Spirulina major PCC 6313: one gene and its partner. The protein of the gene in region 2 interacts with the protein of the main gene of each other region in a pairwise test. Links are inferred from orthologs where the notes say so. Each region holds a gene or a part of one and is shown on either strand. Other genes may lie near its edges.

What was found.
Region 1: the proteins of ruvA (region 2) and ruvC interact in binary tests that used the Escherichia coli proteins (3 or more experiments, as listed by UniProt). The link is inferred for Spirulina major PCC 6313 from one-to-one orthologs.

What each region holds. Positions count from the first base shown.
Region 1 is NZ_KV878783.1:3,057,375-3,062,798, reverse strand. What follows is about bases 2,662-5,424. They hold ruvC (crossover junction endodeoxyribonuclease RuvC), read right to left. Parts: upstream 4,414-5,424; coding sequence 3,910-4,413; downstream 2,662-3,909. Other genes in these bases: SPI6313_RS13445 (gluconeogenesis factor YvcK family protein), read left to right, coding at 4,587-5,424; SPI6313_RS13455 (hypothetical protein), read left to right, coding at 3,306-3,698; SPI6313_RS13460 (CTP synthase), read right to left, coding at 2,662-3,097. Outside these bases: cobM (precorrin-4 C(11)-methyltransferase), read left to right, coding at 174-965; SPI6313_RS13465 (hypothetical protein), read right to left, coding at 962-1,396; more of SPI6313_RS13460, read right to left, coding at 1,427-2,661.
Region 2 is NZ_KV878783.1:3,993,991-4,002,312, forward strand. What follows is about bases 2,865-5,864. They hold ruvA (Holliday junction branch migration protein RuvA), read right to left. Parts: upstream 4,680-5,864; coding sequence 4,050-4,679; downstream 2,865-4,049. Other genes in these bases: SPI6313_RS17690 (helicase C-terminal domain-containing protein), read left to right, coding at 2,865-3,602; SPI6313_RS17700 (hypothetical protein), read right to left, coding at 4,676-5,864. In the rest of the region: SPI6313_RS17680 (prephenate/arogenate dehydrogenase), read right to left, coding at 1-297; SPI6313_RS17685 (pentapeptide repeat-containing protein), read left to right, coding at 367-1,917; more of SPI6313_RS17690, read left to right, coding at 2,052-2,864; more of SPI6313_RS17700, read right to left, coding at 5,865-5,998; SPI6313_RS17705 (Gfo/Idh/MocA family protein), read left to right, coding at 6,202-7,302; SPI6313_RS17710 (RRXRR domain-containing protein), read left to right, coding at 7,468-8,322. UniProt on the Escherichia coli protein: The RuvA-RuvB-RuvC complex processes Holliday junction (HJ) DNA during genetic recombination and DNA repair.

The DNA of each region.
Region 1 (5,424 bases), 940 kb from region 2 along the record:
CGGAAAACCTTAACCCGGATGGCACAGCGCCAACACCGAGACTGATCGGAGCGTCAGGATCGATGCAGAGCGATTAAACTCCCTATAATAAAAAGCCTGTTGTGGCGATCGCGAGTCCCAAAGCTGGCACGATTGATCCGCAACAGCATCACCCTCTATTCTGTACGTTGCCCATGTCCTCTGATTCTCTCCAAGCCGCTGTTTATATCGTGGGAGCCGGGCCCGGTGATCCAGAACTATTAACCGTCAAAGCCCAGCGGATTCTCGCCCAGGCGGATGTAATTCTCTATGCGAATTCCCTCGTACCGATGCAGATTTTAGAAGGGACGCGACCCGATGCGGAGTTAATCGCCACAGGTCACACGACCTTAGAGGAAGTGGTGCCGTTAATGTGCGATCGCGTCCGAGCCGGTAAATCCGTCGTCCGGCTCCATTCCGGGGATCTCACCCTCTACAGTGCGATCCATGAACAGATGCACCGCCTGGCAGAGGCGGGGATTCCCTTTGAACTCGTGCCGGGGATTAGTGCATTTCAGGCCGCAGCGGCGAAATTGAGCGCAGAATTGACCGTGCCGGACTTGGTGCAGACGATTATTTTGACGCGGGTCAGTGGTCAAGCGTCCGCCGTGCCCGCAGCGGAGGAATTGCGATCGCTCGCCGCCCATCGGGCCAGCCTCTGCCTCTACCTCGCCGCCCGCCATGTGGACGCAGCCCAAGCCCAACTGTTGGAGCACTACCCCCCCGATACCCCCGTGGCCATCTGTTATCGGGTGGGCTGGCCCGATGAAAAAATCATCGTTGTGCCCTTGAGTGACATGGCCGCCACGTCCCACGATCAAGACTTGATCCGCACGACGATGTATTTAATTAGTCCGGCCTTGGGGGCTGGCGTGGCGCGATCGCAACTCTACCACCCCGATCACACTCACCTGTTTCGACCCCGCCCAGCAGAGGCCAACCGTTAAACCTCGCCCCCATCCTCTAACCGTTCCCCGGTCTGCTGCTCGATGAATTGGCAGAGGGTGGTATAGCTGGCGGGGTTGCTGTGGTGGGTGAGGACGATCGGCAACCCTGCATCGGGGAGCCAAAAGGTGATTTTTTGGCCGGGGCCATAGCAAAAACTGCTGATTTTCGCCAGGTTGATGATGTAGATACTGCGATCGTAATCAAGCTTAAACCAGGGGGTCATCGTGTTGGGTTTGGGTAAGGCGTGGGCGTAGGTGAGGATGCGATCGTACGTGCCTAAGTTGCCCCCACGGGTCAAGACCATCGGCATCCGACTGTCCGGCAACCACAGGGTTAACCGTCCATTTTTGGAACAAACAAACGCGGTAACCTGCTCCAAATCGATTAGGTAGTGTTGCCGAGCTTCTGGAATTTTGACCCAATGCGTCACTGCGATCGCACTCCCCCTGAGTGAGACAATTCAATTAGCAAGTTCGACGGGATGGGGTTCCGTCGGATTCAAAGACACATAACTCGCTGGTTCCGTTCCCTGACCCGCCCGCTCTAACGCAGCCTGGATCACCCCTTGGAACAGAGGATGAGGACGGCTCGGACGCGAGCTAAATTCGGGGTGAAACTGAGTTGCCACGAAAAACGGATGATGGGTATATTCAATCATCTCCACCAACCGACTATCCGGAGACGTGCCACTAATCCGATAGCCCGTCTCTAAGAATAGATTGCGATAGGCATTGTTAAATTCGTAGCGATGGCGATGGCGCTCGTAAATGACCTCTTGACCGTAGAGATGAGCGGCGAGGGTATCGGGCGCAATCCGACAGGGATACAGCCCTAAACGCATCGTGCCGCCCAGATCCACCACATCTTGCTGCTCCGGCAGGAGGTTGATCACCGGGTTGGGGGTTTTTTCATCAAACTCGGCACTGTTGGCCGCATCCAGATGGGCCAAATTGCGACCCCAATCGATGATCGCACATTGCATCCCCAGACAAAGACCGAGGAACGGCAATTGATGTTCACGGGCATATTGAATCGCCATCACCTTGCCATCCACCCCCCGAATCCCAAAACCACCGGGGACAATCAAGGCATGAACATCCTGGAGATAGTGGGCCGCGCCCTTGGTTTCGATGTCTTCGGCACTAATCCAGCGAAGTTTGATTTCGCTTTCGGCAGCGATCGCCGCATGACCCAACGCCTCCACCACCGAAAGATAAGCATCGCTGAGTTTGACATATTTCCCCACCAAAGCGATTTCGAGATGATGGCGCGGGGCCTTCATTCGCTCCACCAACGTGCGCCAGTTCTGAAGATCCGGCTCCCGTTGTTCCATGTGCAACAGATCCAGACTTTGCCGGGCGAGGCCCTCGGTTTCAAGAATCAGCGGCACTTCGTAAATGCTGCTCGCATCCGGGGAGGTGATCACCGATGCCACCGGCACATCACAAAATTCCGATAGTTTTTCCTTAATCCCAGCCTCAATCGGTTTCTCGCACCGACAGACGAGAATATCCGGCTGAATCCCGATCGATCGCAACTCTTTGACAGAATGCTGCGTCGGTTTCGTCTTCATTTCCCCCGCTGCATTAATCCAGGGCACGAGGGTGACGTGCATATAAATCACATTGTTACGCCCCACATCCTTGCGGAATTGGCGAATAGCTTCCAGAAACGGCTGTGATTCGATATCCCCCACCGTGCCGCCGATTTCCGTAATCACCACATCAGAATGGGTATTTTTGGCAACGCGGCGAATCCGTTCTTTAATTTCATTGGTGATGTGGGGAATCACCTGCACCGTGCCGCCTTGATAGTCGCCGCGCCGTTCTTTATTTAAGACCGATTGAAAGACCGAGCCTTGGGTGACGCTGTTAAACCGGGACATGGAGGTGTCGGTAAAGCGTTCGTAATGGCCAAGGTCTAAATCAGTTTCGGCTCCGTCTTCGGTGACAAAGACTTCCCCGTGCTGAAACGGGCTCATGGTGCCGGGGTCTACGTTGATGTAGGGATCGAGCTTCAGGATGGAAACGGAGTAGTCACGGGACTTGAGCAGCCGCCCTAAACTGGCTGCCACAATGCCTTTGCCAATGCTGGATACAACGCCACCCGTGACGAAGACGAATTTAGACATAAGACCTTTAACTATATCGGGAACGAAGATTCACCCGTTCATTGTGCCATACGGCCTTGAGGGGCAATCCGTGAGAATTGTTAAGGGTTGGGCGAGATCACCCCACGGGCTGGAGTGGGGTCAGTTGGGATGTCGTTGGACTGCTCCCGGTAGGGTTTCTTGCTATGCTAAGGGGTGAGTGCAAGTATCTAGTACAGATGGATGGTTCATGAGCGTGGACGTTTTAATTGAGTCAACGAGAAGCTTTGAACAGGATCTTGACAAGCTAAGCCAAGACGAGAAAGCGATCGCAGTCCAAAAGATCAATGACTGTGCAACTCTAGTTCCAACCCAAAAAGGTTCCGTTTATCAAAAACTGCGTCGCCCTCTTCTGATCTCAGGACTGAATGAAGATGAATCCTCTCTATATACCTTAAGGCTTTCAAAAAATCTAAGCGTGATCTTGGCAGTTGATGAAGATCCTATTTTTGAGCAAGCTATCTTCACTCTTTTTCGAGTTGTTAATTGCGATGAGATTAATCAAGCGTATCAAGAGATTGCAGCCTCTCTATACCAAGACATTCTCTCTCATCAGGATCGTGAAATAGCTCAAATCTCGTAACTTGGGCTATGGCACAAACTCTAACGCTTTGTGATGAATATGGCATTATCTACCAAGCCATGAAAGTCTTGCCAGATGAGCAATTGAAGATCGCTTGCCTTGTTTGAACCCGTTTTGCGCCAAGAGCTTGAACGTTGACAAGGTTGAGGGATAATGGCGATCGCTGTTCAGGGTGCTGATTGGACGGCAAGCAGCAGAACGGTATTTTTCGTTAAAGGTTTTGATAATGGGCGGTGAGGGCGATCGCGATCGCATCGGCGGCATCGTCGGGTTGGGGGATCGCGTCGAGATCGAGTTCACGGGTAACGGCGGCTTGGACTTCGGGCTTTTTGGCGTTGCCGTAGCCGGTGAGGGCTTGTTTGACTTGGGCGGGGGTAAATTCTACCATCGGGCGGTTGCTTTGGGCGATCGCTAATAAAATCACCCCCCGCGCCTGGGCCACGGTGATCGTATTGCCCATCCGGTAGAAAAATAATTTTTCAATGGCCACAAGATCCGGTTTACTTTGCTCGATCAATGTATGGAGATCGTCATAGAGGGTGATCAGGCGATCGCCCAAGGGCGTTTTCGCCGCAGTTTGAATAATGCCACAGTCCACCAAGCGGGGCAGCGTTGCCCCATCTTCATCGATGTCAATAATGCCAAACCCGACCCGCGCTAGACCCGGATCAATGCCTAAAATGCGGCGGGGTGGAGGGGTGCGATCGCAAATCATTCCGGAGTTAGCAACATTGAAAGATTAGAAATACTAAGGGGTGAGCCAAGCTCTCACCTTTGATCAGGTTAACTAAAGAGAGTTCCGTTGAGCAGTAACCGGGGAGTTTGGTGCATTTAGGTTATTATTCAAGCGAAATCATCGATTGAGCACTGTTCTTTTTTGTGATCGTTATGTCTATTGGGTTGATTGAGCAAGCCTTGCGCAATATCAAGGTGGATAAGCAGCACTGGGCAACTGTGAGCCAGCGGACACCGAAGCAGGTCAACCTGTGGATGAAATGGCTCGCGCCGGGCTTGTTCATTAAGCGGTGGTTGTTGTTGAGTATCACCGGAACATTGCTGGCCGTGTTGGGTACGGCGATTTGGGTGGGACTCACGCCAGTGTATCGCTTGATTGGGTTTATTTCGGATCTCTTAGAAGCGATCGCCCGCGTCATGCCCAATTCCATTTCTGGCCCACTGGCCCTGGCTTTGGGGTTGATTTTTTTAGTGTGGGGCCAAACCCGCAGTTTGGGATCAATTACCGAAGTGTTACAGGTGGGCGAAGGCGAAGAACTGATCGATCGCCTCTTGGCCCATCGTCGCCTCAACCGGGGGCCGAAAATTGTCGCGATCGGGGGCGGTACGGGCTTATCAACGATCCTGCGGGGCTTAAAAGAATACAGTGCGAATATTACTGCGATCGTCACCGTGGCTGATGATGGCGGCTCCTCCGGACGACTGCGGCGGGAAATGGGGATTTTGCCCCCTGGGGATATTCGTAACTGTGTGGCGGCTTTGGCAGCGGAAGAACAGTTGCTGACGGAGTTGTTTCAATATCGATTTAATTCGGGGGATGGCTTGTCGGGCCATAGTTTTGGGAATTTGTTCCTGACGGCGATGACGGAGATTACGGGTGATCCAGAACGGGCGATCGCCGCCAGTTCTAAGGTATTAGCCGTGCGCGGTCGTGTCCTCCCTGCTACCCTCAGCGATGTGAGCCTCTGGGCCGAAATGGAAGATGGCCGCC
Region 2 (8,322 bases):
TTCCACAATCGGAGCCTTAACCGAACCAACATCCGTTAAAATCACCTCAGGATCGAGGTGAGGGATCAGAGCCTCCACCGTGGGGCGTAGCGCATCAAGGGGGGGACAGAGGAAAACGAGTTGTGCCGCCGACAGTATGTCAAACGTTGTACTAGTCCGGTCGGCGATCCCTTTGGCGATCGCCCGTTCACAGGTTTCCGGTCGTCGGGACACGCCCAAGACTCGATAGCCCTGCGATCGTAACTCTAGCCCCAACGATCCCCCAATCAGCCCCAACCCCACAATGCCCACATCCATCACAAGCCAAAAATCCCTGATAGCATTTTCTTATCGTCTCTGTATCGGTTTACGCACGCCTGCCCCCCCATGAATCTTAAAGAACTCTGCCATCTCTATGCAACTGGCAAGCGAGATTTTGGCCCCCTCAATCTCAACGAAGCAAACCTGCGGGGCGTAAACCTCAGCGGAGCCATTTTAAAAGGCTCACGGCTCATCGTGGCTAACCTCAGCGGTGCTAACCTCAGCGGCGCAGACCTCAGCAACACCAAACTACACGTTGCCCGCCTCAGTGGAACCAACCTAATCGGAGCCAAATTCAATCAAGCTCAACTCAACGTCGCCAACCTGATCCGAGCCGATCTACGCAACGCCGAACTGATTGAAGCGGTGATCATTCGTTCTGAACTGGTGCGCGCCAACCTCAGCGGGGCCAACCTCAGCGGGGCCAACTTAAACGGAACCGACCTGCGCGAAGCGAGTCTGCGCCAAGTCAACCTCAGCTACTGCAACCTCAGCGAAACCAATCTCCGGGGCGCAAACCTCACCGAAGGCAACCTCGAACAAGTTGACCTCAGCAGCGGCGATCTCACCCGTGCGAAACTGATTGCCGCGAATCTCCGTGATGCCGATCTCAGCCATGCTCGCTTAATGTGCGCGGATTTAACCGGGGCGGACTTGCGGGGGGCAAACCTCCGGTGGACAGATTTAAGCGGGGCGAACCTCACCGGGGCAGACCTCAGTGATGCCAAGTTGAGCGGCGCAAGTTTGACCGGGGCAGATTTGCGGGATGCCAACTTAATTAATGCCAGCCTTGTCCATGCCGATCTCAGCCGGGTGCGCTTAATGCGGGCGGAATGGGATGGCGCGGATCTCACCGGCGCAACATTGACGGGGGCCATGTTGCATAATGTGTTGCGCTCGAACCTGAAAACCACAAATTTGAGTTGCGAGTGGGTGGATCTGAGTCCCTTGGGGGATGGGTCGGAAGTGCGACAGTTACGACCGGAGCAAGTGCAGTCCTTTTTTAAGGAAACCCGGCCGATGGTTAAAGTTGCCGTTGATGCTCCCTTTAATCTTTCGGCCAATCTTGCCTTGGCGACGATCTACCACCAGATCACCCAGGCCTATCCCCGCATGGAACACCCACCCAGCATCCAAATCACCACCCGTCGCACCTATCTAACCTTTACGGTGAATCGTAATTCTGACCTTTTTTTGACGGCCTATTGCGTGATGTTGCCATTTCTGGATTCTGAGGCGATCGGCACACAACTTCAGAAGATTCTGAGTGCGGTAACCCATACGCCTCAGGGTGAGTTGTCAACAGTCAAACAGGAAATTCTCCAACAGTGGTATCAAGACTTAAAACAGTTAATGCAACATTTAGCATCGGTTAAAGCGGAGCAGGATAATGTCATGCCTCAAGATGCTTCTCTGTTTTTGGAGTCGCCTACCTACACGGTGCTCACAAATGCCAATAACCATAGTATCGACCTGTACCATCATCCCTATTTCGGGAAATATATTCCAGCGGTGCAAGGCGATGAAATGGATTCATCGGAGCAGTCCGCGTTGCCGGAAATGTCCTTGCCACCCCTTCAGATTTTGATCCAGTTTATGCAGGATTGTTTTGCTTAAACAGGCGATCGCTGGCAAGCCATGGGGCTGATGCAAAGCAACGGCAACGTTGGTCTCATGACCTCTTGGCATCGAGGGGGGCGGTGAAACCGTTAAAATAAGCGGGTTGCCATGGTTTTTTGTCGTGCAGATTCATGATTACTGAAGCTCAGGCTCATCAGGCGTTGCTGGAATTTTTGCGATCGCAAGACCGACCCCTTTGGCAACACCATCTCACCTTAACCCGGCTCGTCGTCCGTGCCTTCCGGCTTGGGCGATCGGCCCTGATCCAAACCGCCACCCGTCCCGCCACCTATCGCCTCAGCTATCTCGCGGCTGCCCTCCTCTGGCCCGATGCTGTTGTCCTAGTCACGCCGGAATTTCATCATGAATCCTTGCTCACCGTTGATATTCCGCGCCTCTTAGGGGCGTTTGGGGTGACAAAAGCAGTACAAACCGGTGAGCAGATGCCGCCGGAGTTTCAGGGGCTTTGGGTGACTACGCCCGAAACTTGGCTCGGCGATCGCCTCTCTGCTTGTGGTGGCTTTCCCCCCCAGATTCCCACCCTGATTGATCCCGCTGACGATTGGGCCCAACTCACCCGCCAACACCTCACCCTCACCCTCACCCCCCAGGATTGGGATGCCCTGTGGCGATCGTGGCTCGCCCACCCCGATCAACCCGACCCCCAACAGATCATCCTGAATCTGTACCAAAGCATCACCCAAGCCATTCGCCGCCGTCCCAGCAACCCCTACCACAGCCACCCCCTCAACCCTGAGGAACTCGACCAACTCACCACCCTCCACGAGCAACTCCCCCCCGCCCCCCTACCGCCCCCCTGGGAGCAATTCCGTCAACAATGGCCGCAACCGGGGCAACTCCATTGGGCCAGCCGCAATGCTGCAACGCAACAGGTCAATCTCCACCTCGCGCCCATTGAGGTAGATCAGCCCTTACGAGGGATTTGGGAGCAACAACCGATTGTTTTGATGGGCGGGTTTTTAGGGCTTGAAACCAACAAGGGGCATCGCTATCGGCAACAGTTAGGCCTGGGGGATTGGATGCAAGTTAAGTTTTCCCCCCAGCGTCAAAACGACTATATCCAGCTTTATATCCCCGATCGCATGCCGCTCCCCAACACACGGGATTTTCAGCCCCGCCTCTTGGATCAAGTGTTGCGCCTCTGTCGCGGTGGCATGATCAGTCAGCGGCGGAGCCATCGCCACCCCCCCGATTGGATTGCCCCGTTGAAACGTCCGGTCGTGGTGATTGTGGATGATGTGCCCCTACGCGGACAAGTGGCGGCAACGGTGGCGGCGGAGTTTGGCTCTGTGGTGAAGGTGGAGCAGAAGGGGCTTGCGCCGGAGGGGATTTTGGTCTGTGGCTGGACGTTCTGGCGTTGCCATCAAGAGGCTTTACCCTTGCCGCAGTTGCTGATCATTGCCACGTTGCCCCTGCCATCGATGGAAAATCCCCTGGTGGCCGGTCGTGTCCGCCATTATAAACACCAACACCAAGACTGGTTTCACTACTACTTGTTGCCGGTGGCAATGCAGGAATTGCAGCGGGCGATCGTGCCGGTGCGGGAGGTGCAGGGGGTGGTGGCGCTCTTGGATAATCGGGTCAATCATCGCAGCTACGGGGCGAAGATTTTGACGGCGTTAGAGCCGATGGCGCGGGTGAATACGATTGATTTTGTTTAAGTCTGGATTGATGGCAAACCGAAATAAGTCCTCGCGGCAATGCTGCCGCAGATTAGACCCTTGCGCAGAGTCAAGACTTATGATTCGGATCGGATTGAATGGCCAACGCTCAAGGTGACGGTCGGTGCGTTGTGATGGTGCGTTACGTTTCGCTAACAGCACCCTACTGCCATGGCACAGCTAAAGTAGTACTTTACAGTAGGGTGGGTTGGGTGGATTTAACTCTTGCCATTGATGCAATCCAGCGATTAACCAAAACTCACTTTTTAAGATGTGTCGTGCTATTACAAGTATCCTGATTCTTAGCCTTGATGCTGTACTAGTGGACTGTCTAGCCTCAGATGGCAAGTAACTTGAAGACTGAGCGAAGTTGAAGTCTGGTGCTCCGGGGTTCGACGACCCTCACCCCTCTGGATAACAACTCACCTTTTTAAGCTAGACAAGACACTAGCCTTGACTGAGCCAAGCGATCGCTGCTTTGATCCATAATTCCGGCGCGGGGGTTTTGAGGAGTTGGGGGTCTTGGTGGAGGTGGATGAGGGCCGAGGTGATTTCGTCTTGGTCGTAACCGAGGGCGAGGAGGGTGAGTTCTACATCTTCTTGGAGGGTGGGGTCAAGGTTGGCGGTGGCGGGTGGGGCGATTTGGGCGGTGGTGCGCCATTGGGCGAGGCTGGTTTTCAGTTCGAGGGCGATGCGTTCGGCGGTTTTTTTGCCCACGCCGGGGGTTTTGATTAAAACGCGGGTGTTGTTGGTGACGATCGCTTGCACCAATTCCTCTAACCCCAGGGCATCGAGAAGGGCGATCGCTAACTGGGCCCCGATGCCGCTGACGGCGATTAACTGGCGAAATAGATCCCGCTCAGCCATGGACGCAAAGCCATAGAGCAGGGTTTGATCCTCGCGGGTTTGGTGGTGGGTGAAGATTTGGAGCATCTCCCCTGTGCCGGTGGGTAATTGTGTCGCCCACCGGCCGGGAATCTGCACTTCATAGCCGATCTGATTCACTTCAACGATCGCCACCAGCCGCTGATTGCGCCGCTGCACCGCTACCACTTGACCGTTGAGATAACTAATCATCGCCCTCCGGTGAGGCGCGATCGCACCCGTCGCCACAGCCCAATGACCGCATCTTCCACCCGTGCCATCAACCGGTCAAAGGCCCCTAGCACCACTTCGAGCCAATGTTTTTCATAGCCCACGGGTTCGGCGGGGATATCGAGCCAGTCCGGTTGATAGTCCGGCGGGGCGGCGGTGGATTCGCGGCGGCGAAGGGGGGCGGGGGCATCGTCGGCGGGGGAGGTCATGGGGGGTTTTAAGAGGGACAGAGGCGAGGGGTCACGGTGGGGCGGCTCGACGGCATAGAGTTCGAGGGCCATTTCGTCGTCGATGATGGAGCGGCTGCGGGGAACGGAGGGAATGAAGCCGCTGGATGGGTTAGGGATGTCTTCCCAGAGGAGCCAGGGCTGTCTGGGCGGGGGAGGTGGGGGCTGTAAGGGGGTGAGTTGGGGTTGGAGGCCGAAGAAATAGGCGATCGCGCTCTGGATTAACCCTTGCAGCGTACCGGACGGGGCTTCTTGTTGCGTTTGGGTCTTCATCCAATCCACCCAGCGGGCTTGGAGGGCGGCCTGTTGGGTTTCGAGGCTCACCACTTGCGGATCGAGCTTGGCCAAGGCTGAGGGGAGGGACGGCGGCGGCGGCAGGGTGAGGGCGGGAGGCAGGGCGAGGGGAAAGATCGGCGGTTCAAAAAAGGTGTCTTCGTGAAACAGATTAGTAGCGATCGCCACTGGACTCTGTTGCAGCCAACGCATCACCGCCCAAAACCGCCGCACAGGGGGCCAAATCTGCGGATCTTGGCTGAGGGCGGCAGGAATCAGGGTGCGATAGGCCTGCACCTTGCGGCGATAGTTCTGATAGGCGTAGTCGGCGAGTTCGAGGCGAATATGGCGATCGAGGCGTTGCTGTTCCGCTGGGGGGAGGGCAATGGGGCTGTTGTCGTGGGCGGTGAGGAGGAGGCTGCGGGTGGTGCGATCGCTGGCAATGCCTCGAATCAGTCCGGTGGGGGATATGTTTGTCGGAGGTGCGATCGCTTCGAGATCCAGATCCGCCCAAACTGTCCCGGTCGTCACCTGAGCCAAGAGCTTTTGAATCGGCGTATCGGGGTCGGCCGGTTGCAAATTTAAGGGAGGAGACGGACTAAAAAATCCTTCGAGTTGCAGGCTAAAATTACGTCCCCATTGGGTCAACGCATAGAAGGGATACAGCAACACTTGCACACCCCACACCGCCGCCACCTGGGCCGATCGCACCGTGCGCTGAAGGCGATCGCCCCACACAATCCGAGCGCGATTAATCGCATTCAACAAACGACTTTGATAGGGGCCAGAAGAATCGTGCATTGCCCAACGGAAAACCTGCAACGATTGTACGGTTTTCCGGTCACGCCGGTACAGCCTCGCCCCGTTTGACCAACTTGCGAAATATATCAGGAAACGGTGTGACCCTAGGGGCGTACCTTAAAATACCGGAACACGGGGGAAACGCCCGCATAGAGTTTGGTGAGTAACCCTTCATAATCCTTGGTTCAGGAGAACAGTTAATCATGACAACCGTGCTTAAAGCGGCGGTAATTGGCACTGGGGTGATTTCAAAAGAACATCTCAGCTTCCTTGCCGCCAGTCCCCACGCTCGGTTAGTGGGAGTGTGTGACCTCTCGCGAGCCGCAGCCCGCTATGCTGCCCAACGGTATGGCGCTGATGCACCCTACACGGACTTTAACCAGATGTTGGCCGAAGCGCAGCCCGATGTAGTGCATATCCTCACGCCGCCCCAAAGTCATAAATTCATCGCCACGGCCTGTTTAAAAGCTGGGGCCCATGTGATTTGTGAAAAACCGATCGCCTCCAATTATCAAGACTTTCAAGAACTGTGGGCAGTGGCTCAGGAGTGCGATCGCGCCCTAATCGAAGACCAAAACTATCGCTTCAACGAGCCGATCCTCGCCATTCATGACCTCGTGACCCAGGGCAAACTCGGCCAGATCGAAGAAATCGAAGTGCGGATGTCCCTCGGCCTCCGGGGCGGCGGTCGCTTTGCTGACGAAAACCTCCCCAGCCCAATCCACCAAATGCCCGCCGGCGTGATCCACGACCTGATCACCCATCTCGTCTATCTCGCCCTGCCCTACCTGCCCAGCTTTGACTATATTCGCGCCACCTGGAACAACCACGGCGGCGGCGATCTCTTCAAATACGACGATCTAGACGCGCTGGTGATTGGCGACAACGTTCATGCCCGATTCCGGTTCAGTTGCACCACCATGCCCGAAGGCTTTCACTTCCGCGTCCGAGGCACCGCAGGCTACGCCGAAACCGACCTATTTCAACCCTACATTCGCGCCGTCTATCCCCGTGGCGGCAAACAACTCTCCCCCCTCGTCAACCACTGGTGCAACGGTCTCGACCTGATGAAAGCCAGCGTCCGCAACTTCCGCCGCAAAATCATGCAGCGCACCCCCTACGAAGGTTTAAAAATCCTCCTCGATCGCACCTATACCGCCCTGATCAACGGCACACCCCTGCCCATCTCTTACGACGATATGGAACGCACCAGCCGCTTAATTGACGCTTTAGTCGCAGAGGACAATCAACGTTCAATGACCCCCACCTGGCATCCGCCGAGGTGGGGGAGTGACCGGAGATAACCCGGTCGTAGCTGCGAATAGGCCACCAAGGTTAGTACGGCAACACTTCCGGTTGCTTCTCTAAATCGGATTATTTGTAAGGCCCTGGAATCTCAGGGAGTGGGTTCAGCCCAGAAACACCGTACTCACTGGCTGAAGAGACCTATAGTTTTGGAATTATCTTCCATGCAACGCATCCCAGTCCAAAACCCTGATGGTACTCCTGCCATGCCCACCAAGAGTAGTCGCGCTCAACGGTGGGTAGCGCAGGGCAAGGCCCAATGGGTGAAAACCAATCTACGGATCAAGGTAGTGCGCCTGAAAGCGGAGCCATCGGGTCGTAATACCCAGCCCATCGTGGTCGGGCTCGATCCCGGCAAACTCTATTCAGGGATTGCCGTTCAATCCGCTCAAGCGACATTATTCCAGTCCCACCTAGAACTCCCCTACCCCAGGGTGCGTGAACGGATGGATCATCGCAGAATGCTACGGCGTTCTCGCCGCAGTCGGCGGATTAATCGAGAGTTACCCTTCCAGCTACGAAATCATCGCCAAAAGCGATTTAACAACCGTAAACAGCAGAAAGTGCCCCCCAGTATCCGAGCCAACCGAGACCTAGAGTTTCGAGTTGTTCAGGAGTTGGGACAACTATTCCCCATTGCCACCATTGGCTACGAGAAAGTTCGCGCCGACGTGGACTTAACCTCAGGTCGAAAGGGAGCAAAATCTGGGAAAGGTTTCTCTCCGGTCATGGTGGGGCAAGCCTATGCCATTGAGAAAATGGAGCAGATTGCCCCCGTCTACACTCGCTACGGGTGGCAGCAGGATGGCAATGGCACCGCTCAACTTCGCTCTGCTTTGGGATTGAAGAAGTCTCAGGACAAAGCAGAACAAATTCCCCAAACCCATGCGGTAGATGGTATCGCTTTAGCCTGTGGATACTTCATCGAGTATCGTCCCTTCCACCGGAAACGCAGTCACGGTTATCTTTGGTTTGGAGAGGTTAAGCTCACATCTGCCCCATTTGTGGTGATTAAACGG